Regions from separate parts of the Pseudoalteromonas sp. JC3 genome, predicted to be linked through region 3. Evidence: predicted binding sites of a transcription regulator. Region 3 holds the regulator's gene; each other region holds the start of a gene.
What was found. Region 3 encodes sigma-54, which starts transcription at its own class of promoters, with help from an activator protein. Its sites were predicted from a motif close to GTTGGCACGNNNNTNGNNT; they were not measured.

Region 1: the regulator sigma-54 is predicted to act here: its motif matches at 4,238-4,256, upstream of QSH61_RS06395 (LPP20 family lipoprotein).
Region 2: the regulator sigma-54 is predicted to act here: its motif matches at 4,379-4,397, upstream of QSH61_RS13095 (BON domain-containing protein).

The regions. Positions count from the first base shown of each region.
Region 1 is NZ_CP127855.1:1,571,279-1,578,849, forward strand. It holds gene QSH61_RS06365 (SPOR domain-containing protein) at 1-513, shown strand, start outside; gene QSH61_RS06370 (FlgO family outer membrane protein) at 568-1,149, shown strand; gene QSH61_RS06375 (FlgO family outer membrane protein) at 1,164-1,817, shown strand; gene QSH61_RS06380 (FlgO family outer membrane protein) at 1,828-2,469, shown strand; tRNA gene QSH61_RS06385 (tRNA-Arg) at 2,803-2,877, shown strand; gene QSH61_RS06390 (flagellar assembly protein T N-terminal domain-containing protein) at 2,986-4,182, opposite strand; gene QSH61_RS06395 (LPP20 family lipoprotein) at 4,387-4,863, shown strand; gene flgN (flagellar protein FlgN) at 4,938-5,366, opposite strand; gene flgM (flagellar biosynthesis anti-sigma factor FlgM) at 5,359-5,682, opposite strand; gene flgA (flagellar basal body P-ring formation chaperone FlgA) at 5,755-6,462, opposite strand; gene QSH61_RS06415 (chemotaxis protein CheV) at 6,603-7,535, shown strand; gene QSH61_RS06420 (CheR family methyltransferase) at 7,551-7,571, shown strand, end outside.
Region 2 is NZ_CP127855.1:3,045,225-3,052,795, reverse strand. It holds gene QSH61_RS13120 (response regulator) at 1-1,691, shown strand, start outside; gene QSH61_RS13115 (hypothetical protein) at 1,720-1,974, opposite strand; gene QSH61_RS13110 (hypothetical protein) at 1,958-2,395, opposite strand; gene QSH61_RS13105 (hypothetical protein) at 2,398-2,727, opposite strand; gene QSH61_RS13100 (outer membrane beta-barrel protein) at 3,141-3,716, opposite strand; gene QSH61_RS13095 (BON domain-containing protein) at 3,779-4,342, opposite strand; gene QSH61_RS13090 (mechanosensitive ion channel family protein) at 4,579-5,463, shown strand; gene QSH61_RS13085 (PA2169 family four-helix-bundle protein) at 5,629-6,075, shown strand; gene QSH61_RS13080 (DUF1328 domain-containing protein) at 6,086-6,253, shown strand; gene QSH61_RS13075 (hypothetical protein) at 6,294-6,485, shown strand; gene QSH61_RS13070 (methyl-accepting chemotaxis protein) at 6,762-7,571, shown strand, end outside.
Region 3 is NZ_CP127855.1:412,153-419,723, forward strand. It holds gene pmbA (metalloprotease PmbA) at 1-839, shown strand, start outside; gene mgtE (magnesium transporter) at 907-2,265, opposite strand; gene QSH61_RS01720 (HPr family phosphocarrier protein) at 2,615-2,884, opposite strand; gene rapZ (RNase adapter RapZ) at 2,885-3,751, opposite strand; gene ptsN (PTS IIA-like nitrogen regulatory protein PtsN) at 3,744-4,202, opposite strand; gene hpf (ribosome hibernation promoting factor) at 4,204-4,491, opposite strand; gene QSH61_RS01740 (RNA polymerase factor sigma-54) at 4,521-6,020, opposite strand; gene lptB (LPS export ABC transporter ATP-binding protein) at 6,067-6,792, opposite strand; gene lptA (lipopolysaccharide transport periplasmic protein LptA) at 6,792-7,334, opposite strand; gene lptC (LPS export ABC transporter periplasmic protein LptC) at 7,324-7,571, opposite strand, start outside.

The sequences.
Region 1 (7,571 bases), 1.2 Mb from region 3:
CAAATGAAGAAGCAGATATCTTTATTGGAACAGCAGGTAAGCACCTTACAACAAGAAGTAGAGCAGCTCAGAGCGCTAAAACAGCAGGTTGCTAGGTTTGAAGAAGTGCAGGAAGATTTAGATGTTATTGCGATGCAGCTATCAAATTCGCTTGCAAAGCAAAAGCATGCTGAGCTTTTAGCAGAGCAACCCGAGCAAGTGATAGAGCAAAAAACAAAGCCCACCGAGAAACAAAAACAGCCTGTCGAGATAGCTGAATTCGCAATTCAATTGGCCTCTACAACGGAATATACCAAGCTTAGGCAAACCTACGAGCAACTCAAGGATAAGTTACCGCAAGACTTTGCAACAAGCGAAGTGAATATCGAGCAAATAGATATTCAAAATACGAAATATTATCGGCTCAAATTAGGTGCATTTGCAGATAAGGCCTCTGCATATAAAGGTTGCCAGCAACTTAAGCGTGCAGGTTTAAGCTGTTTGGTTAGCCATTACACCAGTCATCGACTTTAAAACTTGGTGCGTATTTTGCATTTTATCCAATAAGTTTATCGTGGGCTTGGTGAAATGAAATATCTAGCACTCATAGTGATTATGTTGTTGGCAGGGTGTACAAACAGCCAACAGGTCGGCAAAAGAGAAGCGACCCAGCAGCAAGAAACCTTACCTGACTTAGATGGGTTTGGCGCTCAGTTAGCCGCGGAACTCGGGCAGTATGTACGGCCGTTCAAGCCGAACTCAACGGTTGCTGTGACAAGTTTTTTTAAGGCTAATCAGCTGGATGATACCGTTGCTGGGCAAGGTTCAGGCTTGAGCGTGGCCTTGCAAGAATCCCTCATGACCCATTTAAGTCAAATGGGGGCAGATGTCGTGGAATATCGACTCAGAAACGCTTTATCTTTACAAAGTTCTGCCGATAGTATGTTAAGTCGAGAATTGAATGTGCTGAATCAGCGCCAGAAAATTGACCTCGTGGTGGTCGGGACAATCGTAGAAAGTCGTGATACCTATTTGGTCAATGCGCGGCTGGTTGATACGTTACATAATCGAGCCGTCTCAGCCGCATCAATCAGCATTCCAAAAGCTGTTATGTGGGGTACGGAGCGTGTCACAAATCGTGACGGTCAGATTATACGGAGCCAATATTAGTGGAGATGAAAGTAATGAAAAAAGTATTAAGTTTGGTTTTGCCGCTTTCATTGATGGTTGGCTGTGCTCAGAGTAACTTTTTTGCGGTGGATAATGCTCAGGCTGAGCCCGTGCGTAATGGCTTTGAAAAATCTTCGATGTATCAAAGTAATCCAAACGGTATGAAACAATTCTCTGTTTCTCAGCAAATGGCTGGTAAAAATGTCACTCACTATGTCCAGTCTATTATGCAAGACATGGTTGCAAACTTGAAACACGTGAATGAGAAAACGCCGGTAGCAGTGACAAGCTTTGTATTTTTAGATAAAGAATTTGATAAAGGTTCCTTGCTGGGTAACCAGTTGGCTGAAAGCTTTATCCATGAGCTTCATGCATTTGGGATCCCTGTTGTGGACTTTAAAACAACAGACTATATCCGGGTGACACCTGAAGGCGATTTCATTTTTAGCCGTGACTTTTTAGAGCTATCTGACGACCATCCTTTTTTGTATGTGCTAGGTGGTACTTTGGTGAATCATCAGGGCGGGGTTATGGTTAATGCCAGAGTGGTTGGGCTTAGAAGTAAAAGTGTCGTGGGTTCTGCTCAAGGCTTTTTACCGCAAAACGTAGTTAACGCCCTACAAGATGGTGCGGCATACGATGGCATTCGTATAGAGCGTGCGAACTAATTCGGAGGCGATGATGAAAAATGTAGTGCTATTCGCGACGACACTTGCATTACTCGGTGGCTGCGAAATGACAAAACAAACGGCTTCCGAACCTACAGAAACGCAGCAATCCGACATGGAAATATTGTATGCCATGATGGAAGAGCAAGAGCGTAATGAAGATTCACAAGCCGCGGTATTGCAAGATATTGGCTTCGTTAGCTATCGTCATCGCAAAGAAATTGCTAACTACGCCAATCAAATTGCGTTGGAACTGTCAGATACTGTATTAGGGCAAAAGCCTGAGTCGATAGCGGTAGCCAGTTTTGTGAACTTTAATGAATCATTAAGGGATTCAAACCAGCTAGGAAACCAATTGGCTGAGTCCTTAATGCATCAAATGCAAAAGCTGGGTTATCAAGCGTTAGACTTTAAAGCATTGGGGAAAATTGAAGTGACATCCAGTGGCGACTTGACTTTTTCGCGTAACGCAAGCCGCTTGAAAAACACGCAATCTCCCAGCCATTTGCTCACAGGCACTATGGTTTACCGTCCACGAGGCGTGGAGGTAAATGCAAGATTGTTAGAGTTTAACACCAACTTAGTGATAGCAAGCACGGTGGTGACCATCCCGTATTTTATCCTTGATGATCAGGCAACCGCTGCAAGGTAGTACTTCAAATAGCGGTTTTTAGAAGAAAATACCGTTTAGGTTTTATTAAACGAAGAACTATCCTACTTCTTATTCACACCTCAAGTGAAGTAACTGATAGCGCAGTAGTGGGTCTTAACTGCTGCGTATTCACCTACTGAACCAGCTCATTTATTACCGCGAATAAATTGACTATTAATCTTTAAAAGTTCATTAAGATCAGTATACTAAAGTGAAGTCACTGAGATGCAGTACAACAGAGAATCGACAACTCCAGACTTTCATGGGTATTAAGTAATGCAGATCCCGCTAGTGAAGGTCAAAAAAAGCGATCGTTATCTGACTTTAGAGATTGTCCCCATAGTTTAATGGATAAAACAAGGCCCTCCTAAGGCTTAGATGTAGGTTCGATTCCTACTGGGGACGCCATTGGTATCACTTTTGCGTGGAATTACCAAAGTAAATGGGCGGCGGAAGCATGATGTAGAGTGTGTAAAGTCGTCGAAAATCTTGTCTGCGTCATAGGTAGTCTTAACCTTACAGTTCAAACTCATTTTCATTTTCTATTTGAATTTCAACCAAATCATTAATTTGCACATTGTGAAGTGGGCGATTACTGATATTTACCGCAATGGCGTTTTGCGCATTCACCTGGATCACTTGCAGTTTATTAATGGTTTTAATTTGATGCATAAATATTTTACCATCGACATTAGTCAGCGGATTACTATGCGCTACGTTAAGGATCTGGCCATTCTCTAAGCCATGCATGCGGCCCAAATTAATAACGACTTGTTCATCATCGATATGTAGGATTTTGCCGTTGGTTGGTAAGCAGGCCACCGCTGCGTTTAAATCAGTTGCGATTTGTGTCAGCGTGGTTTGGATCTCATCAGCATAATCTGTCTGCCAAAAGCGCTCACTGTACACATCAATTAATTTGGTCTTCTTAAACGGCCACACGCCTTGAGTGGCATATTGCTTTTGCCACACCCTTTCATGAGAAAGTGCATCAAACAGCGCAAAGTCTACCTTGAAGCTTCTTAAATATTTATCACTTTGCCAAAATGCGAAGTCGCTATTAAGTTTATCGACACCTGCAATATCAGTAATTTGACTCAGTAATACAAATTGGCTGTTCGTATTTGCCGTAATGGTCTCGATTAGCTGTTCATTATAATCAAACCGCTGGCTGAAAAAGCGGTTAACGTCTATGGTCTGTGCGAAATAGGGAACAGGTTCTAAGCTCAACTTTTGTTCAGACATTGTCTGGTATAGGCGCTCGCTCACCGCTTTATTTATGTCAAAAATTTGACCTAGTGTTGCTTGGTGTTTATTTTTTAACTGACTTTGTGTGACTGCAACCTGTTTGTCGTAAGCACTAGTAGGGCACTGAGCACTCTGTGGGGTAATATCGATATGTAATGTCACCTGCCATGAGTCACCAACTTTTGCTTCAGCAATTACGTTGGCACTTTGGATTTCAGCATTTGAGCGGATCTTAAGTTGATCTTGGGTGAGCACACCATCGGTGACGGTTTGCACACTACTCACCGAAGCGCCAGAAAACAGCAAAGCTTGTGTGATGGCGTCATTTACCGCCTTTCTTTTGGCTTTTTGATGGTCGCCATTTTTAACGTCAGCCATGCCGGTAACTTCAAACCATTCAGCATAAGCTGGATGAACCAAGGTGATACACAACAGTGATAGACTGGTCGCGAATTGCTTTTTCATGTTTAAATGCCCAGATCAAAAACTACTCTTCAACTCAGCAATACCTGTGCCAAATTTTGGCAAGGTTCGTGCATAATCACACATTATGAAAGTTAATTTTATTTCTTGCCAATACTCAATGAAACCACAACAACCCTTGCGAGACCAAGATGTTGGGGAAGTGCTTAATTTTGATTGGTATATATTGTAGCGGAGTGGGGTGAAATGCGTATCACTAATTCTATCAGTTCAGTTGTTATGGTTTGTTCGCTAGCAGGGCTCAGCGGCTGTTCAAGCCTCGTTGATAAGCATATTGAGTATGAAACAGTGCAACCGGAAACTTTTCCTGTTTTACGGGCTGTGGGGTACGCTCCTTTGAGTGCTCAGCCGGGTAAAACTGCGGGTGAGAAGCAGCTAATGGCCATTAAAGTGTCAAAATTAGAAGCCTATCGTGAATTGGCTGAGCAACTGTATGGCCAGAATTTGACATCCACTATTACGGTAAAAGGAGCGGTTGCGCAAAACGACGGTCTTAAGAGCCAAGTAAATGGACTTGTTCGTGGGGCTAAGGTGCTGAAAAGTTACGCAGTTGGTGATACTTACGCGACGGAGTTAGAGCTTGATATGAAACGCGTTTATGATTTGTATATTACTCAAGTCAAGCCGCAGAAAATTAAGAAGATATCTTATAGCTTTAAGTAAGCACTCATCACATATCGCTTACTTAATGCGCTTCACTTCGATTGTTCTTCAATACTAAAATACGACAGGCGTGGCTACGCCTTTAGGTTACGTACCAATTCACTGTCGCTACTTTTCACGCTGCCATCTTGACCATATGTAATCGAAGTTGGTGCGCCAATTAAGATCCCTTTTAGTTCACGTGTGCTTACATTAGCCTGATGAGCCGTTTTAGCATTGATTTCATTTTTGGTTTGGCACTCACTGAGTAGTGCTCGCACTTTAGCAACGAGCGGGGCTACTTCACTGCTTTCAAAGACGTGAGACTCAGTTTTTGACAATTCATTGTCGAGCTTTTGCAGTTTTGAAATGAGAGTTAGCTTTTCACGAGCGATTTCTTTTAAGTTGTCGCCACGCCGAGACGCGAGCTCGTCAAGCTCACGAGCCAGAAGCTGGGTCATCGCTTCTAGCGTCGAGATTTGTTCTGAAAGTTTGTGGTGGCAGAGCCGAACCAAATCATCCATATATTTCGAACTCAAATGCAGCTATGTTTTTGGCTAGTTTTTCCGCGTCAACTTGATACTTGCCTTCTGCAATCGCTTTTTTCAGTTCTTCGACTTTCTTGTCGTCAAAGCCTGATGACTGCTGCGCTTTTTCGTTGACCGTTTTCAGCTGTTGCGCTTGTGGAGTCAGGCTCACTGAATCCGCAGCTGCTTTCGGTGTAGCTGGTGATTTAACTGACGCACTATTAGCATCATTTCTTTGCAATTCAGCCTTCTGTTGCTTAACATTATTAGCAACGGATGTAGACTGATTCTGACCGTTAACTTGATTAACCATGATTGTAGACCCAATAAAATTATACTCTCAGCCTTGTTATCGGCGTTTAATAGTATTACTTTAGCAAATTTTTTATAAATTCACCTCTACTGTTTCCACTTCTATTACTCTAGCACGTAAGGTTTTGCCAGAGCGAGCGTTTTTAATATTAATAAGTTCACCACGGTTGCCATCTTGCTGCGCTTCTCCTTGAGTTTTGATCACAAGCCCACCTGATTTAGCAATAATCGTCACCGTATCGCCTTTGCAGACCATACAAATATGAGCCTGAGTAAAGGCTTGACCTTCTCTGATATTACGTTTGCTTCTACTGCCTATTAGTATCGACTTATCTTCTATATAGGAAACCCTACGAAAACGTTTCGGCTGATACTCTATTTTCACATCGTCATCCTGAATAACACGGCCTTTTTCTAACATGGTCGCGCTAACTAAAATAGGGAAGAGGTGATCGATACGCACGTGGACGTATTGAGTCCAGCTGAGGGTATCGTTGCATCTAATTTGTACTGTCACTTGAGTGTCAAAAGGCGGAGTCATTGCTGTACTATATTGCAACGGCGATTGACAATCCCTTGCTGGAATTCTTGAATCAAGTGGTATAGCAGTTAGTGATAGCTGGCTGTCGGGATCTTGCTCTACATTTGGTTCAACAAATTCTATTGCGCTTTGTTCTAAAGTTTTGTTGTCATATTGCTGACAATAACCATAGTCAACGCCTATAAAATAAGCGAACAAACAAAAAAACTGAATGTAATGGGTTTTTTTTAACAAACTCATGATGTTTCGACTATGCTTATGGGGTGAAACAAGGTATAAAGATTCTGCTTTAATAACTGCACCTAATCAAGGGTGGTAAACCATATCAGAGTCGAAGCAAAGATCGTTCCGATTAGCGGTTTATACAGTAGGAGATTGAAATGGCAGGTATTTTAGACTCGGTTAACCAACGTACACAGCTGGTTGGACAAAACCGTCTCGAGCTATTACTTTTTCGACTTCAAGGTCGACAGCGCTTCGGCATTAACGTTTTCAAAGTCCGAGAAGTGCTTCAATGTCCAGCATTGACAAGCATGCCCAAGTCAAACCCTTTGATTCGAGGGGTTGCTCATATTCGAGGCCAAACAATATCCGTAATTGACATGTCACTTGCGGTTGGTGGGCCTCCTATTCAAGATATTCGCAATTGTTTTATTGTAATTGCGGAATACAACCGTTCAGTTCAAGGCTTTTTAGTCAGTGCGGTAGAACGCATTGTGAATATGAACTGGGAAAAAATAATGCCCCCGCCATCTGGGGCAGGCCGTTATTCCTATTTGACAGCGGTTACAGAAATTGAAAACGAGCTAGTTGAAATATTAGACGTAGAAAAGATCCTCAATGAAATTTGCCCGATCAACACGGAAGTCAGTGCTGACATTGTCTCTGACGGTGAAATGCAAAAAGATTTAGGCGAACGTATTGTCTTTATCGCCGATGACTCCGCGGTTGCTCGTAATCAGGTCAAACGTGCTTTAGAGCCATTAGGTGTTCAGACTGAGCTGGCAAAGAATGGTAAAGAAGCACTTATCAGGCTTCGTGAAATTGCCGAAATGGACTGTCAAAATAATGTCACCGAGCGAGTTGGGCTATTGATTTCTGACGTTGAAATGCCAGAAATGGATGGTTATACGCTAACGGCTGAAATAAAAGCTGATCCAAAATTAGCGCCATTGCATGTGATACTCCATACTTCACTGAGTGGTGTATTTAATCAGGCCATGATTGAGAAGGTTGGCGCTGATGATTTTATTGCTAAGTTTAACCCAGATGAATTAGCTTCAGCGGTTAAAAAATGGGTTCATTGTGATTAAAGCTGGTGGTAGCACTTGGAAAATAAGCATTTAGAG
Region 2 (7,571 bases), 1.7 Mb from region 3:
TGCTGACGGGGCAATCAGACGAAGTGTTAGATAACGAAGCCCTAAAAGCTGGTGCTGAAGACTTTGTACTTAAGTCAGAGATCAGTAGCGCACGATTTATTCGTTCCATTCGCTACGCTTTGGCACGCAAAGAGCTTGAACGTGAGCGCCTAGAGCGATTGCGTGTAGAGTCTGATAGTCGAGCAAAAGACCGCTTTTTGGCCCATTTAAGCCATGAGTTGAGAACACCCTTAACTTCTATCTTAGGTTACACTAATCTCCTCCTATCTCGGGAAGAATTGCAGAATGTTAAGCCTGAGCTTTCTATTATCAATAATAATAGTGAGCACTTACTTAATCTGCTAAACGATGTGCTTGACCTATCCAAGCTAAATGAAAATCGGTTACAGCTCAATAAACAAAGCACGTGTTTGAGTAGCTTTTTAAGTGATTTGTATAGTTTGTTTAAAATGGCCGCAGCTAAGAAAGGCTTGAGTTTTAGTATCGAGGCTAAAACGCCATTGCCGCAGGATGTAAAAGTAGATAAGACGCGGTTGAAGCAGGTACTTATCAACATTATTTATAATGCGATTAAGTTCACAAGCTCCGGTTTTGTGAAGGTTGAGATAACACTACAAGCGGATGCAAAACTTGAATTCAAGGTGATTGACACGGGTATTGGTATTCCTTGCGAGAAGTTAAAACGTATATTTAAACCTTTTGAACAAGTACAAAATGTTACGACTCGTACAGACGAAGGTGCAGGTCTTGGTTTGGCTATTAGCTCGGCACTCATTAAATTGATGGGGGGGGAGCTGGCGGTTGAGTCGACTTTGGGAGAGGGGAGTGAATTTGGCTTTAGTATTGACCTTGATACTATCGATGAAATGACTCTGGCGCCATTAATGCTTGATAAGACCCACAACGCGGCTAATAACTCGCTTCCATCTGATTTGAAAGGGCATATCCTTATCGTTGAAGATATCAGTGAGATCCAAATGTTAATGCGTACCTTGATTGGTCAAACTGGCGCAACCGCTGAAATTGCGGGTGATGGTATTGAAGCGCTTGCGATGCTAAAGGATAACCCTGATAAGTATGACTTAGTCTTTATGGACTTGCATATGCCTAGAATGGATGGCCGAGACACGATTGTTGCACTCAGAGAGCGTGGTATTGACTTACCTGTTGTCGCACTGACAGCAGCAGCTCAAAAAGGCACAAAAGAGGAGTTAATGGCATTAGGCTTTAGCGATATGATGAGCAAACCTGTTAATGTCTCTGAGTTAGGAGAATGTTTAACACACTACTTGAGCGGGGTGTTGGTAGCTTCTAGCAATGACGTAGAGCAAGCTAGCGGCACATTGCAGTTTTTAGTGGTAGAAGACGACGCAGATACACGCAATCTGCTTAAGCTGTTACTTAATTCACTGCAAGTGAATGTGGTTACGGCAGAGTGCGCGCAAACTTGTTGGCAGCATTTTGTTGGTTCTGAGCGCTTTGACACGATTTTACTGGATATAGGTCTGCCCGATAAGTCCGGGCTTACGCTTGCTCGAGAAATTAAAGCACAAGATCCTAATCAGCATATTGTGATTGCTAGTGGTTTTGATCCAGAGCCGGAAAAGTTGGCTGAGTCGCAAGTGGATGAAGTGTTATTAAAGCCAATTACACTTGTGGATTTGAAAGAAATTAAAGAAAAGCTAGTTTAGATAGAGAGCCAAAGAATAGCTCAAGGAGTTAAATGATACCTTGAGCTATTCTTTGTAAAAGTACGATTTTTCTTAGTGCGCCAAACTTGCCATATTTAGCGCTGAGTGCGCCAAACATAAACATGAAGCCCAACCCTTGAGGAGAGCTAATCGCGCCGGTGAATACCTTCTTGGCTTTCACTTGGGTAAGTTGATTAAAATGTTTAGCGGTAATGAGCTTTTTCTTCTCAATCACCACTTCTTGGTGCAACTTATCAGTGATGAATTCAGCGAGCTTCGTCATTGCTAGCCTCCTGCTTCGCAACTGGGGTATAAAACCCAGACGTCAGGTCGTTAATACTATTATTAAAGAGCTTCAGCCCTGTTATGATTAGGTAATAAATCATCGCGATATTGATAGTCAGTACGATACCCGCCGAAACAAACCAACTTAGTCCCGCGTAGGTTAACGCGTAAGCAAATAACACATGCAAGCTTCCCCACACCATTGCTGTCAAGATTAGAGAAAATAGAATTAACCCGAGCGCAATACATAAGGTTTTTAGATTAGCTCTAAACTTAGCACCTAATAGGTTTAGTTGTGCTTCTGCGATTTGCTGATAGCTGTTGAATAATAGAGACACAGAATCTTTAAGCTCAGCGAGCGCTGGAGTGCGCTCGTGAGCTGCTGCTTGACGGTCTCTTATTTGAGCTTGGTCTTGCATGATTACTTATTCCTTAACAGCATAGTTGCTAACATACCAAGTGAGAATGCGATACCAGCCGTTTTTACTGGGTTTTCCGTTGCATACTTTTTCACACCTGATGTATTCCACGCACGTTCCCACTCCTTGCGCTTGGCACCAATCGCTTCACTCGAATTATGGCTTTTTTCACGTAGTGAGGTTTCAGTACGAGATGCCGAAGCGTGCAGTGAATCTACTGATGCATGCAATGTATCTGCAATTTGATCCGTAACAGGATGGCTAGAGTCTTGGCCATTTGGCTGTGGTTTAGCTGTATTGCTTGTCTGTGTTTGGTTTGCTTGATTACTCATAAACTACTCCTTATTCGTTTAGTTCACTATATAGGTTGCAAACCCTTTGCCAACTTGAAAGCTGTTTAAATTCATAAGGTTAATGTTTTCCGGTATCGTTTGTCGGTAGATGCGAAATGAAGGGTGTAAATGTTACATAGCAGAACCTACAGGGTGTAGAGTTTGAAAAATTGACAGATTTCATTTCTTGCACTGAATGGCAACTATTACATCTAGAGGTTGTTTACCTTTAAATTCTGTTTCCTGAAAATAAGAAATAGCGAGAAAGTACTTACATTATTCAATATGGAGGCCGTACACTGAAAACAAAAAAAGCGCTACCAAGTGGTAGCGCCAAAACCAGACTCTTGTGGAAGAGCCAGGACTGAGTCAAAGGGGAAATAATTGGGAGGCTATAGAGCCAAAATTACTGCTTAAAACTGATATTCGATAGAGACGGCAGCTACGTCCATATCAGGGTCGATATTGTCTTCAAGTTCATAGCGAGTGTATTCTAACCGCATGTTAACGTTTTCATTGAGGTGAAACTCAACACCGGCACCATAGAGCCAGTCGCCACCCTCAAGGCTAGATGAAACTCGACCTACAGCTGGAATATCCGCGTAGATATCAGCATCCCACTCAAGCCAACCACCTTTAGCATACACTGAGAAATGTTCGTTTAGTGGAGCTGAAATACGTGTAGATAAAGAAATACCGTCTATTTCAGCAGAGTTGTCAATGTCACTTGCTTCGTCGAAGTTCTCATAGGCAAGTTCAAAACTCCAATATGGATTAATTTTTGTACCCACATACGCTTTTAGCATAGAAGAGTCGTCGTCGAATGAAGTGTCATTCTCACGATCTTCCCATTGGAAAGAGTATTGGCCATAACCGATACCTGTGTAAATTTTATAATCATCTAGTCCAAAATCAGACTCCGCGTGAGCGGCTGTGGATGCAAGACCTAGAGAGGCAAGTAGCGCAGCAGCAATTGTTAATTGTTTCATCTTTACTCCTTAAATCAATATAAGTATGGGAGGGGGAAAGCCCCCCTCAAATCAAAATTGGCTTATGATTTTGTGGTAACGCGAAGGTTATCTTTTACATCTCTAACGTCATTGGCGTTTTTCGCGATTTGCACAGCAAGTTTGCGCTCTGCTTCGCTACCTACATGACCGTTTAATGTTACGACTAAACCTTCCACATCAACATCGATGTCAGTACCATCTACATCTGTGTCGAACAGATAGCGAGACTTAATTACTGTTGCGATTTTTGCGTCAGTAAAACCGCTATCGCTTTCGTAATTGCGCTCTTTTTTGCGCTCATCTGACATATCTACGATAGTCAGGTCGTTTTTCACTTCTTTTACGCCATCGATACCTAGTACCAGTTCTTCAGCCAGCTTTTTATCTACTGAGTGTTCAACTTTACCGGTTAGCACTACAACGCCGTTCTTTACATCAGTGTTAATGTCAAAGTTGTTCAGTTCACCGTTGAAAAGCAGTGTTGCTTCTGCTTTACCGTCTATCCAAGCGTCACTCGCTTCTTTTTCCCAAGAGTTATCAGCAGCAAATGCTGAAGCAGTAGTAAGTGAAGATACTAGTACAGTTGCAATTAATGTCTTTTTCATAATTAAACTCCTTTAATTTCGTAGTCGAATTATCTGTTGCAGCTGTTGTGCCAACCTTTAAATTATTGATAATTATGTGATTTATTTTTATGGAGTAAGTTTTAAGGAAGAATTTACCGAGAAGATGTGTAAATTAGTTTGTAATAATTACCTTTTCCATGAACGGCTAATTAATATAACTAGGAATGATTACTGCATTCTAGATTTGTCGAGTACTTAAATAGGAATATTTGATTATGAATTTAGAAAAATTCTGGGCGTTAATTAATGATAAGTTAATCTCTTGGCTTGAATCCGGTGTGCAGTTACTACCGAATATGATCCTAGCCTTAATGATACTCATATTCTTCACAGTTTTGGCTAAAATATCTTCAATTTGGTTTTCAAAGGCAATTAAAAAAGCAATAAAGACAGAACAAGTGGCTTCACTTATTAGTTCCATATTTAAAGTCTCTATTATTGCCATTGGGATTTTCTTCGCTTTAGATATAGTAAAACTATCAGGTGCTGTAATGTCATTGTTGGCTGGGGCGGGGATCATTGGCCTTGCTATTGGCTTTGCATTCCAAGACATGACCGAGAACCTCATCGCTGGATTTGTGATGGGGGTCAGAAAACCTTTTATGGTCGGTGACATTATAAGAACCAAGGATTGCTTTGGCACGGTAAGCAAAATCAATTTGAGAAACACCTTAGTAGAAAACTTTTATGGCCAGCTGTCTTATATCCCCAACAAAATTCTCTTTAAGAATGAGTTACAAAACTACACTAAGCTTGGCAAGCGAAGAATAGAAGTACCAGTTGGTATCTCGTATGCGGACGACCCAGAGCAAGCCCGAGAGGTGATTGTTGAGGCAATTAACAAGCTTGATTTCGTAGTAAGCCAAAAAGAAACAGATGTCTATGCAGAGTCTTTTGGTGACAGCTCTATTAATCTATTAGTGTGGTTTTGGATAGATTACCCAGCAGATCCGGGCTTTATGGTGGTCAGGCACAAAGCAATTTGCACCATTAACCGTGTATTAGCTGATAACGATATCTTAATTCCTTTCCCAATTAGGACTATGGATTTCAATGCTAAAGGGAGCACAACCTTAAGTACGCAATTATCACAGGAATAATTTACATCTAGTTTGTAATATTTTCACCGGTCTGAAGGTGCTTAGATTAAAAAGCCTTATATAATAAAGGTTTATGATTTGGCATTTAATCTGCATTAGTGAAAGGGACAGAAAATAATATTTGCAAAATGCACTTATTAAATATCGCAACGAAAGGAGTTATTTATGGCAGATTCAAATTACGACATGGGGCCGGTAAAAGAGCTCATCAAAGTATTAAATGGTGGTGTTGATTTTTACACTGAAGCTAAAAAGAAGCTAGATAATATCGAATTAAACCGCGTATTTGACCAAATGATTGTAGATAAAGCGCAAGCAATCTCGGATCTACAACCATTTGTTCTTATTGACGAAGGTGAAATTGAGACAGATTCAGCGCTTAGCATCGACATTCGTGAATCGTACACCAAGTTGGTTGGTATGGTGAGCACCGACAAAGAGCACACCTATATTTCTCAGCTAGAAGAAGTGGAAGACAAAGTGTTAAGCAAGCTTGATAAAGCATTAAGCAAAGATCTTCCACCTAAATGCAAGAGTGTATTACTGCAAATTCAAACCAGAATGCAAGCTTGTCACGATCAAATGAAGCAGTTGCAAGAGCTAACTGCCTAAGGAGAATGTTATGTTGAGTTGGGCTGTAATGTTTTTATTCCTAGCACTTGTCGCAGCCGTGCTAGGTTTCACTGGAATCGCTGGCGCTGCGGCAGGTATGGCGAAAATTCTATTCTTTGTGTTTATCGCCTTTATGATTATTTCGTTTATTTTTGGCAAAGCACGAGCTCCCAGGTAAAAGGGAATTAACGTACAAAAACGGTTTTAGGAGATAGATTATGAAATCAGCAATTACATTAGCAAAAGCATTTGGTTTTGTTTCAATTTTAGCACTTTTTGGTTGTAGCGAAGGTCCGGCGGAAGATGCTGGTGAGCGTTTCGATGAAACAGTTCAGGAAGTAGAAAATAGTGTGGAAGACGCGTGTGAAGATGTAAAAGAGAACATGAACGCTGAAAACGAAGAGTGTTAAGCGAAAGTGATTTCGACGTGGAATAAAAGAGGAGAAGCCGATAAAAGCTTCTCCTCTTTTTTTTGTAATAGGTTTAAAAATCAAACCTATACAGTTAAGAGACACAGTTACGAAGTATGATGCATATCAATAATGCGCTGCTTAATTTGCAATTATTATTGTAATCTATGAACTTTGAGTAATACTTTATTTCTATGTTTACTCAATAAAAATCAGACTATGCTAAATAGGGTTTCAGTTAAAAGCAGATTGTTGTCGCTTTCGGGCATACCTGCTGTGTTTTTTATTCTCGCTACTATCTTTACAATTGGAACATTATCAAATCTTATCAATTACATTGACCGTATTTATGACGACAGAGTTGTACCGCTGAGGCAAATAAAAGTCGTGTCAGACAACTATGCGGTGGTTATTGTAGATACTTTTCACAAGTTACGAGGCCATCAATTATCCAACAGTGCCGCGTTAAAGCAAATCGAAGAAGCTAAAAATATCGCTGAAAAAGAATGGAATAGCTATTTGTCCACGGACCTTACGAGCGAAGAGCGAAGCTTAGTAAAGCAAGTTGAAAAAGCAGAGATAAGTGTCAAGCAACTGCTGTCTAATTATATTAACCGAGTTAACGCAAATACTTTTGAAGAAATTCCTTATGATAAATTTGTACGCGATCTCTATGCCGCCTTTGACCCCTTAAGTGAAAGCTACAATGCACTAATTGAGTTACAACTTGCAGAGGCAAGTGCACTAAGAGATGTTGGCCGCTCAGAAGCCAGTGCGACAAAAACGGCGATGATTATCTCTTCCGTTACTATTGTGATCGTAATGGTGATGATTGGTATGTTGATATTTAGGTCAATTAACGAACCACTCAGTCGTTTGCGTATGCGTATTGGTAACATTGCAAGAGATGCTGATTTAACCCAACGTGTAGTGGTTGAGGGGCAGGACGAGCTGAGTGAGATAGGAAACGACTTCAATACTATGGTGTCGAGCTTACATGAGTTAGTTACCAACCTAGTTACGATGGTGAATAGTCTGTCCTCAACATCCAACGAGCTAAATGGAATTAGTCAGTCAATTGCGGGC
Region 3 (7,571 bases):
ATGGCAATAGTCATGGCTTAATTGCAGGGTTCCCACGTACCAGACACAGCCTGAGCACCATGGTGATTGGTAAAGAGGGTGAGCAAATGCAACGGGACTCTGCATATGCGTTATCTCGCGTGCACACGGAGCTAAAATCCCCTGAAGAAGTCGGTTTAGAGGCGGCACAATCAACGCTTGCAAAATTAGGCAGTCGTAAGGTGTCAACGCGCAAAGTGCCTGTTATTTTTCGAGCGGATATTGCTAACAGCTTATTTGGGCACTTAGTGTCAGGTATTGGTGGCGGCGCGCTATATCGTAAGTCTAGCTTCTTGTTGGATTCTTTAGACACACAAATTTTTAATCGCTGCGTTAACATTGAAGAGAAGCCACATTTATTAAGAGGGCTTGCTTCGAGTCCTTTCGATAGCGAAGGTGTAAAAACCATCGACCGTGAAATTATCACAGATGGCGTGCTCAATACTTACTTATTGGCAAGCTATGCTGCACGTAGAATGAATATGCAAGCGACAGGTCACGCAGGTGGGATCCATAACTGGTTAGTAAAACCAACACACGACGATTTAACCAGCCTACTTGCGTCGATGGGCACTGGTTTGTTAGTCACTGAACTTATGGGGCAAGGTGTTAATACGGTAACTGGTGATTACTCTAGGGGAGCTGCTGGTTTTTGGGTCGAAAATGGAGAACTTCAATATCCTGTAAGTGAAATTACTATCGCTGGTAATTTAAAAGATATGTTTATGGGGATTGAAGGCGTTGGCGCTGATATTGAATGCCGAGGCGCAGTACAAACCGGCTCTATACTACTCAATAATATGCAAATAGCGGGCGAATAACTCCCTCTCTCAGCTCAAGAAATGCTGGTTTTAACCAGCATTTCCCGCCGTTTCGACACTGTTACTGCTACACTAATAACCAAGTTGCGGTGCCAAGGAATGCAAAGATCCCTACGATATCAGTAACGGTTGTTAGTACCACACTACCAGCTAGCGCTGGATCGATATTCATTTTCTTTAACATAATTGGAATACTGGCACCCGCGATACCCGCTGCGACTAAGTTCATAAACATTGCGAAGGCAATTACAGCACCGAGTGTAAAATCCCACTGCCATATAGCAATAACTCCAGCGATCAAGACAGACCACAGCACGCCGTTTAAGGCGCCGATCGCCAGCTCTTTACCCATTAAAAACTTTTGGTTAGTTTGGTTAATATGACCAAGGGCAATACCACGTATAACTAGGGTTAGCGTTTGGCTACCGGCAACGCCACCCATACTTGGTACTATGCCATTTAACACCGCGAGAATAGGTAAAATATCCAGGGTACCTTCGAAGAAGCTTGCGACAAACGCTGCCATCAAGGCGGTTAAAAGGTTAATCCCAAGCCAAATAGAGCGGCGCTGGCTACTTTTTAGAACTGGCGCAAAGGTGTCTTCTTCATCTTCAAGACCTGCCATACTTAACAAACTGTGCTCGGCATCTTCACGGATGACGTCAACAACGTCATCAATGGTGACACGACCAAGTAAATGGGCGTTATCGTCAACGACGGGAGCTGAGATCCAGTTATGACGCTCAAAAAGCTGCGCCACTTCAGACTCATCCATGGAGATAGGGATCGTTTCCTTATCTTCATCCATCAAATCTCGAACCATACTGTCAGGAGACTTAGTTAATAAGGTATTGACTGGTAAGGCACCCAAGAAACAGTTGTCTTTATCGACAACATATAGCTCATCTGTGCCGTCTGGCAATTCGCCTTTAAGGCGTAGATATCTAAATACAACTTCTAAGGTAACATCGGGTCGAATAGTGACCGTGTCGGTGCTCATTAGCGCACCGGCAGAGTGTTCCTTGTAGGACAAAGCTTGTGTCGCACGTTCTCTATCTTGGCTATCCATCGCACCGATAACGTCTTGGTAGACGGTATCAGGCAGGCTTCTTAGGACATCACCAAGGTCATCGTCGTCCATGTCTTCTGTAGCGGCGGCAATTAGCTCCGGCTCCATCTGGGCGATGATCCCAAGTCTTACGTCCTCTGACAGTTCCTCTAAGACATCCCCTTGGATATCTGGGTCAACAAGCTGCCACAGCATAGAGCGAACTTTATGAGGGGATGATTCTAAAAGCAGTGCAGTGTCACAAGGTGCTGTTTCTGCGAGCATACGCCTAACTTGAACAAACTGACCACTGTTTAAGGCGTTAGTTACCTTTTGGAGTTGTTCCAGTGTGTAGTCTTGTTCAAATACTTCAGGCATAGGCATCCTTTTTGATATTAATGGTGGCTAACGTGACTAAGTTAACCCTATTCATTTATTTTATCGCAGAAATCAATTTCTTAATTTGAATTTTATTCGTGTTGTTTCTGCTGGTGGGTTGCTATCGTTAATACACGTTAAAGGTGTACGCAACGATAAAGTAGGATTTTCCGGCAACTAGCTTTATTGCACGAAAGAAACCTAAATTGGTATTACAGTGTAACTCAGTTTATTAGGAACTACCAAGGTTTACGCTTAATTATGAGAGACTTATTAGACCACTTTGGTTACGGAGGAGGGGGAGATTAGCAGGGAGTAAATGAATCAGGCCTTATTGTTTTACTGACGATTACTCGGATTCATTAAACTTATTTTCTATCAGTCCGCCAATGGCGTCTAGTGCATACTGAGCATCAGGACCTTCACAAACCACTCGGACTTCTTTCCCTTGGCTGCTTTCAAGTAACAACAGCGCTAGTACGCTGTCAGCAGCAGCACTTTTGTCTCCTTGATATAAGGTCACGTCGGCATCAAATTGGGTTGCTAATTGCGCAAGAACCGTCGCTGCTCGAGCGTGCAGGCCGAGTTTGTTTTGGATTAAAAACGTATCTTCTAACATTTAACCCTCTTGCTCTCGGTGACGAATTTTGACGTTGGGATGGGTTTTAGCAAAACGTTCACCAATGGTTTGCGCTAAGTATACCGAGCGATGTTGCCCACCTGTACATCCTATTGCGATCGTTAGATAACTGCGATTGTTACGCTCTAAGTGTGGTAACCAAGTTTGTACGAAGGTTTGGATCTGCCAAGTAAACTTTTGCACGATGCTGTGACTCGACAAATAGTCTTTAACTGGCTGATCTAAGCCAGTTAGCGGCTTAAGCTCAGGCTCCCAATGTGGGTTGGGTAAAAAGCGCGCATCAAAAACGTAATCCGCTTGTTTTGGGATGCCGTGTTTAAAGCCGAAAGATTCAAAGGTAATAATGAGTTGTTTGTCTTTTTTACCTAAGATTTTTTCGCGGATATCTTCTGCAAGTTGATGAACGCTCAGGCCTGTAGTATCAATGAGAAAATCGGCGCGAGTGATCAGCACGTCTAACAATTCCCGTTCTTTCTTTATCGCAACATCTAATGGAAGATTATGCAGTGAAAGAGGGTGCAAACGTCGTGTTTCTGAGAAGCGCTTTATCAGGGTTTGATCGTCACTGTCTAAATAAAACAGGGTAGGTTTGGCAAAGCCTGGTAAGTATTCAAGAATGTCATTAAACTCGTCCTGTTCTTTAGGTAAGTTTCTAACATCAATACTGACTGCAATTTTATTATAATTGTCCGAAACACTGCGGACTAAAGACGGCAGCAAATTGACTGGAATGTTATCCACACAATAGTAGCCTAAGTCTTCCAATACTCGAAGCGCTACAGATTTACCAGAGCCTGAGCGGCCACTGATAATGATAAGCTCGAGTCCTTTTTCTTCATCACTCATCAAGTTCACCTTGGATCACTGCATATAACTCATCATCACTTTTTGCTTGCCTAAGCATTTTGCAAAAAGACTTGTCTTTGAGTGTATCAGCAATCGCCGCTAAGGTCTTCAGGTGTTGTTGATTATCACCTTCAGGTACGATGAACGCGACAAAAATATCGACAGGCTGCTTATCTATGGCTTCAAACTGGATCCCTTGCTCGCTGACAAGCACCATTGCAAGGATTTTATCCAAACCTTCAAGTCGACCATGGGGAATGGCAATGCCTTTACCGATCCCTGTGCTGCCTAATTTCTCTCGCGCCATTAAGGCGTCCAAGATAGCATGCTGACTGGTATTTGGAATTTGGCTATGAGCCAGTTCGCTGATGTATTCTAAAATACGTTTTTTGCTATTAAAAAGGACCGCAGCTTTACTGCAGTCCTTGTTCACTAATTCACTTAATTTCATCTTAGTGTCGAGTGAGCTTCTCTTTGTGTTTAATAACTTGACGATCTAGCTTGTCGATAAGGCCATCAATTGCGGCATACATATCTTGATGCTCTGTTGATGCAAATAGCTCGCCGCCGTTTACGTGTAATGTTGCTTCTGCTTTTTGTACTAGTTTCTCGACATCAAGGATCACATGCACATTATTGATATGATCAAAGTGCCTTTCTAGCTTCGCAAACTTGTTGGTGACATAGTCTCTTAATGAGTCAGTAATTTCTACATGGCGACCAGTTAGATTTAGTTGCATAAGCATTTTTCCTTCTTGGGTTTTACGTCTTATATCAAGCTTTTACGCTGATTTGACGGTGGAATGGCTAGGGATTCACGATATTTTGCAATCGTACGTCTCGCTACCTTAATTCCTTGCTCAGCTAAGATATCTGCAATTTTGCTGTCACTCAATGGCTTCGCGGTATTCTCTGCAGCTATCAGCTTTTTGATAAGTGCTCTAATTGCTGTAGAAGAGCACTCACCTCCATTTTCCGTACTTACATGGCTAGAGAAGAAATACTTCAGCTCAAATATTCCCCGAGGTGTATGCATGTATTTTTGTGTTGTCACACGGGAAATTGTGGACTCATGCATCTCAACCATTTCAGCAACATCATTTAGCACCATAGGGCGCATTGCTTCGGGGCCATGTTCAAAGAATGCCTGTTGTTGTTGCACAATGCAATTGGTAACTTTTAATAAAGTATCATTTCGGCTTTCTAAGCTTTTAATAAACCACTTTGCTTCTTGTAAATGTGAGCGAATAAACTGACTATCCGTACTGGATTTCGCCGTTCTAGACATCGCAGCGTAATGGTCATTTACTCTTATTTTAGGCATAGCATCAGGATTTAGCTCTACGACCCAACGACCTTTTACTTTTTTCACCGATACGTCAGGGATCACATATTCAGGCTCTTCATGAATAATGCTTGCCGCAGGCTTTGGGTTAAGGCTATGTATTAACGTCATGACCTCTTTGAGATCGGCTTCTTTAAGGCGCGTTTTCTTAGCCAAAGTTCGATAGTCACGGCTGGCAAGCAAGTCGATATGCTCTGTCAGGATCATTTTTGTTTCGGCAATCCATGGGGTATCTGGGGCGAATTGGTTGAGCTGAATGCATAAGCATTCTTGTAAACTACGCGCTGCGATACCGACAGGGTCAAAAAGCTGAATGCGTTTGAGTACGGCTTCGACTTCATCTAGCTCAATAGGCTCTTCGCTATTCTCGTCATTAATGCTTTCTAAAATGTCTTCGCAAGACAGTGTTAGAATGCCTGACAGGTCGACCGCTTCAATAATCGCAATCGCAATAGCTCTATCTGTTGGACTAAATGGTGTCAGTTCGAGTTGCCACATGAGATAATCGTGGAGAGATTCAGAGGTTTCCCCTTGATAAACATTATCGTCATCGGGAAGTGGACCTGAGCTTGCAGCAGGCGCTGCACTCATATACTCGTCCCAAGTGACATCCATGGCAAGGTCATCGCTCACAGTGTCTTTGCTCATGGCGGTATCTGAGTCTATCTCATAGTCACTAACCTGCGTTTCATCGGCTGAATCTTGATTGTCGTCAGCACGGCTCTTTTCTTGGCTGTGTTGGTCAGCGTTTTCGCCGTCAGTATTATCACCTTCTTCCACTTCCAACAATGGATTGCTGTCTAATGCTTCTTGTATTTCTTGTTGCAGATCCAATGTACTAAGCTGCAGCAAGCGAATGGCTTGTTGCAGTTGCGGAGTCATTGTAAGTTGCTGCCCCATGCGCAGCTGTAATGATTGCCTCATGTATCTCTAACAATCCTTTTTAACAGTTATTAATACTACGTCTTAACTATAGCTTGAATTGTTCGCCTAGGTAGACATCTCTTACGGTTTGATCTGCCAAAACATGTTCTGGCGTGCCTGCAGCGATTAACTCACCATGTGAAACGATGTAGGCCTTTTCACATACGTCCAGTGTTTCTCTAACGTTATGATCGGTGATAAGCACACCGATACCACGGTTTTTTAGGTGCTCTATGATTGTCTTTATATCTAACACCGAAATAGGATCAACACCAGCAAAAGGTTCATCTAACAGGATAAACTTAGGGTTTGCGGCTAAAGCGCGAGCAATTTCGACTCGTCTTCTTTCGCCTCCCGACAATGCCATGCCCTGTGAGTCGCGAATGTGTTGAATATTAAACTCATCCAGTAACTCGTTTAGTTCAGCTTCTCTTTCAACTTTAGATAAGTCTTTTCGAGTTTCTAAAATCGCCATCAAATTTTGATAGACCGTGAGTTTTCTAAAGATTGAAGACTCTTGCGGTAGATAGCCAATACCAAGTCGTGCACGGCTGTGCATCGGTAACAAAGTGATATCTTCGTCATCAATCTGAATATAGCCTTTGTCGCTTGGTACTAACCCTACAATCATGTAGAACGTAGTGGTTTTACCTGCACCATTTGGTCCTAATAAGCCTACAATACTGCCAGCCTGAACACTTAAACCAACATTTTTGACGACCTGACGACCTTTATAACTCTTTGCTAGACCAGTTGCTTTGAGCTCGCTCATTAATTGTTACCTTCTTCCTGCGCTTTTTTCTCTTTAGCGTCTTTTTTGTCATCAACAGGAACAAGGATGGTTCTTACTCGAGAGTCTTCTTGGTCTGAGCGCTCAGCGCTGATCAATTGCTTTTCAATGTCATAGGTGATGACTTGAGCATTGATTTTTTGCCCAGTTTGATTGATTTCAGCATCACCAGAAATCACTAGGGTTCCCTTCGCTACGTCGTAACGGATTTCATTTGCTTTGGCTTCTAGCAAGTTGCCATCGGGTTGACGTTCGCTAAAAGTGGCAGGGCTGCCAGTTGCCACAAGCAGTTGCTTGTTAATGCCAAGTTCCGCGCGACGGTGGACCTCTAGGCGATCGGCATTTATCTTTCTGTTGCCATGAATAATAACAACATTCTGTTCAAAAATACCGATGTTGCTTTGCAGTTGAGCTTGCTGACGGCCAGCATCAATAATGACTTCATTTTGTTCTGCAGCAATTGCTAGAGTAGAACTTGCAAGCAAGCCGATGAAAACTAGTTTGTTAATGATTTTACTGGTCATAATAAATTGTCTTTGTGTGGTTGATGAGTTCGATCACTTGCTTTTGTAGATCCGCATGCAGTCCTTTACCTGTGATCCTAAGACTAGGACCGTTGATAACGACAGGGTGTTCCGACTTCATCAATTTTTGCTTAATTTCAACTCTTACATTATCGGCATTGATATCCGTGATCATGGCGTTAGGCGTTAAATTCTTTGCCAACACATTGCCCTCTAATATCAAGGTGTTGTTTTCGT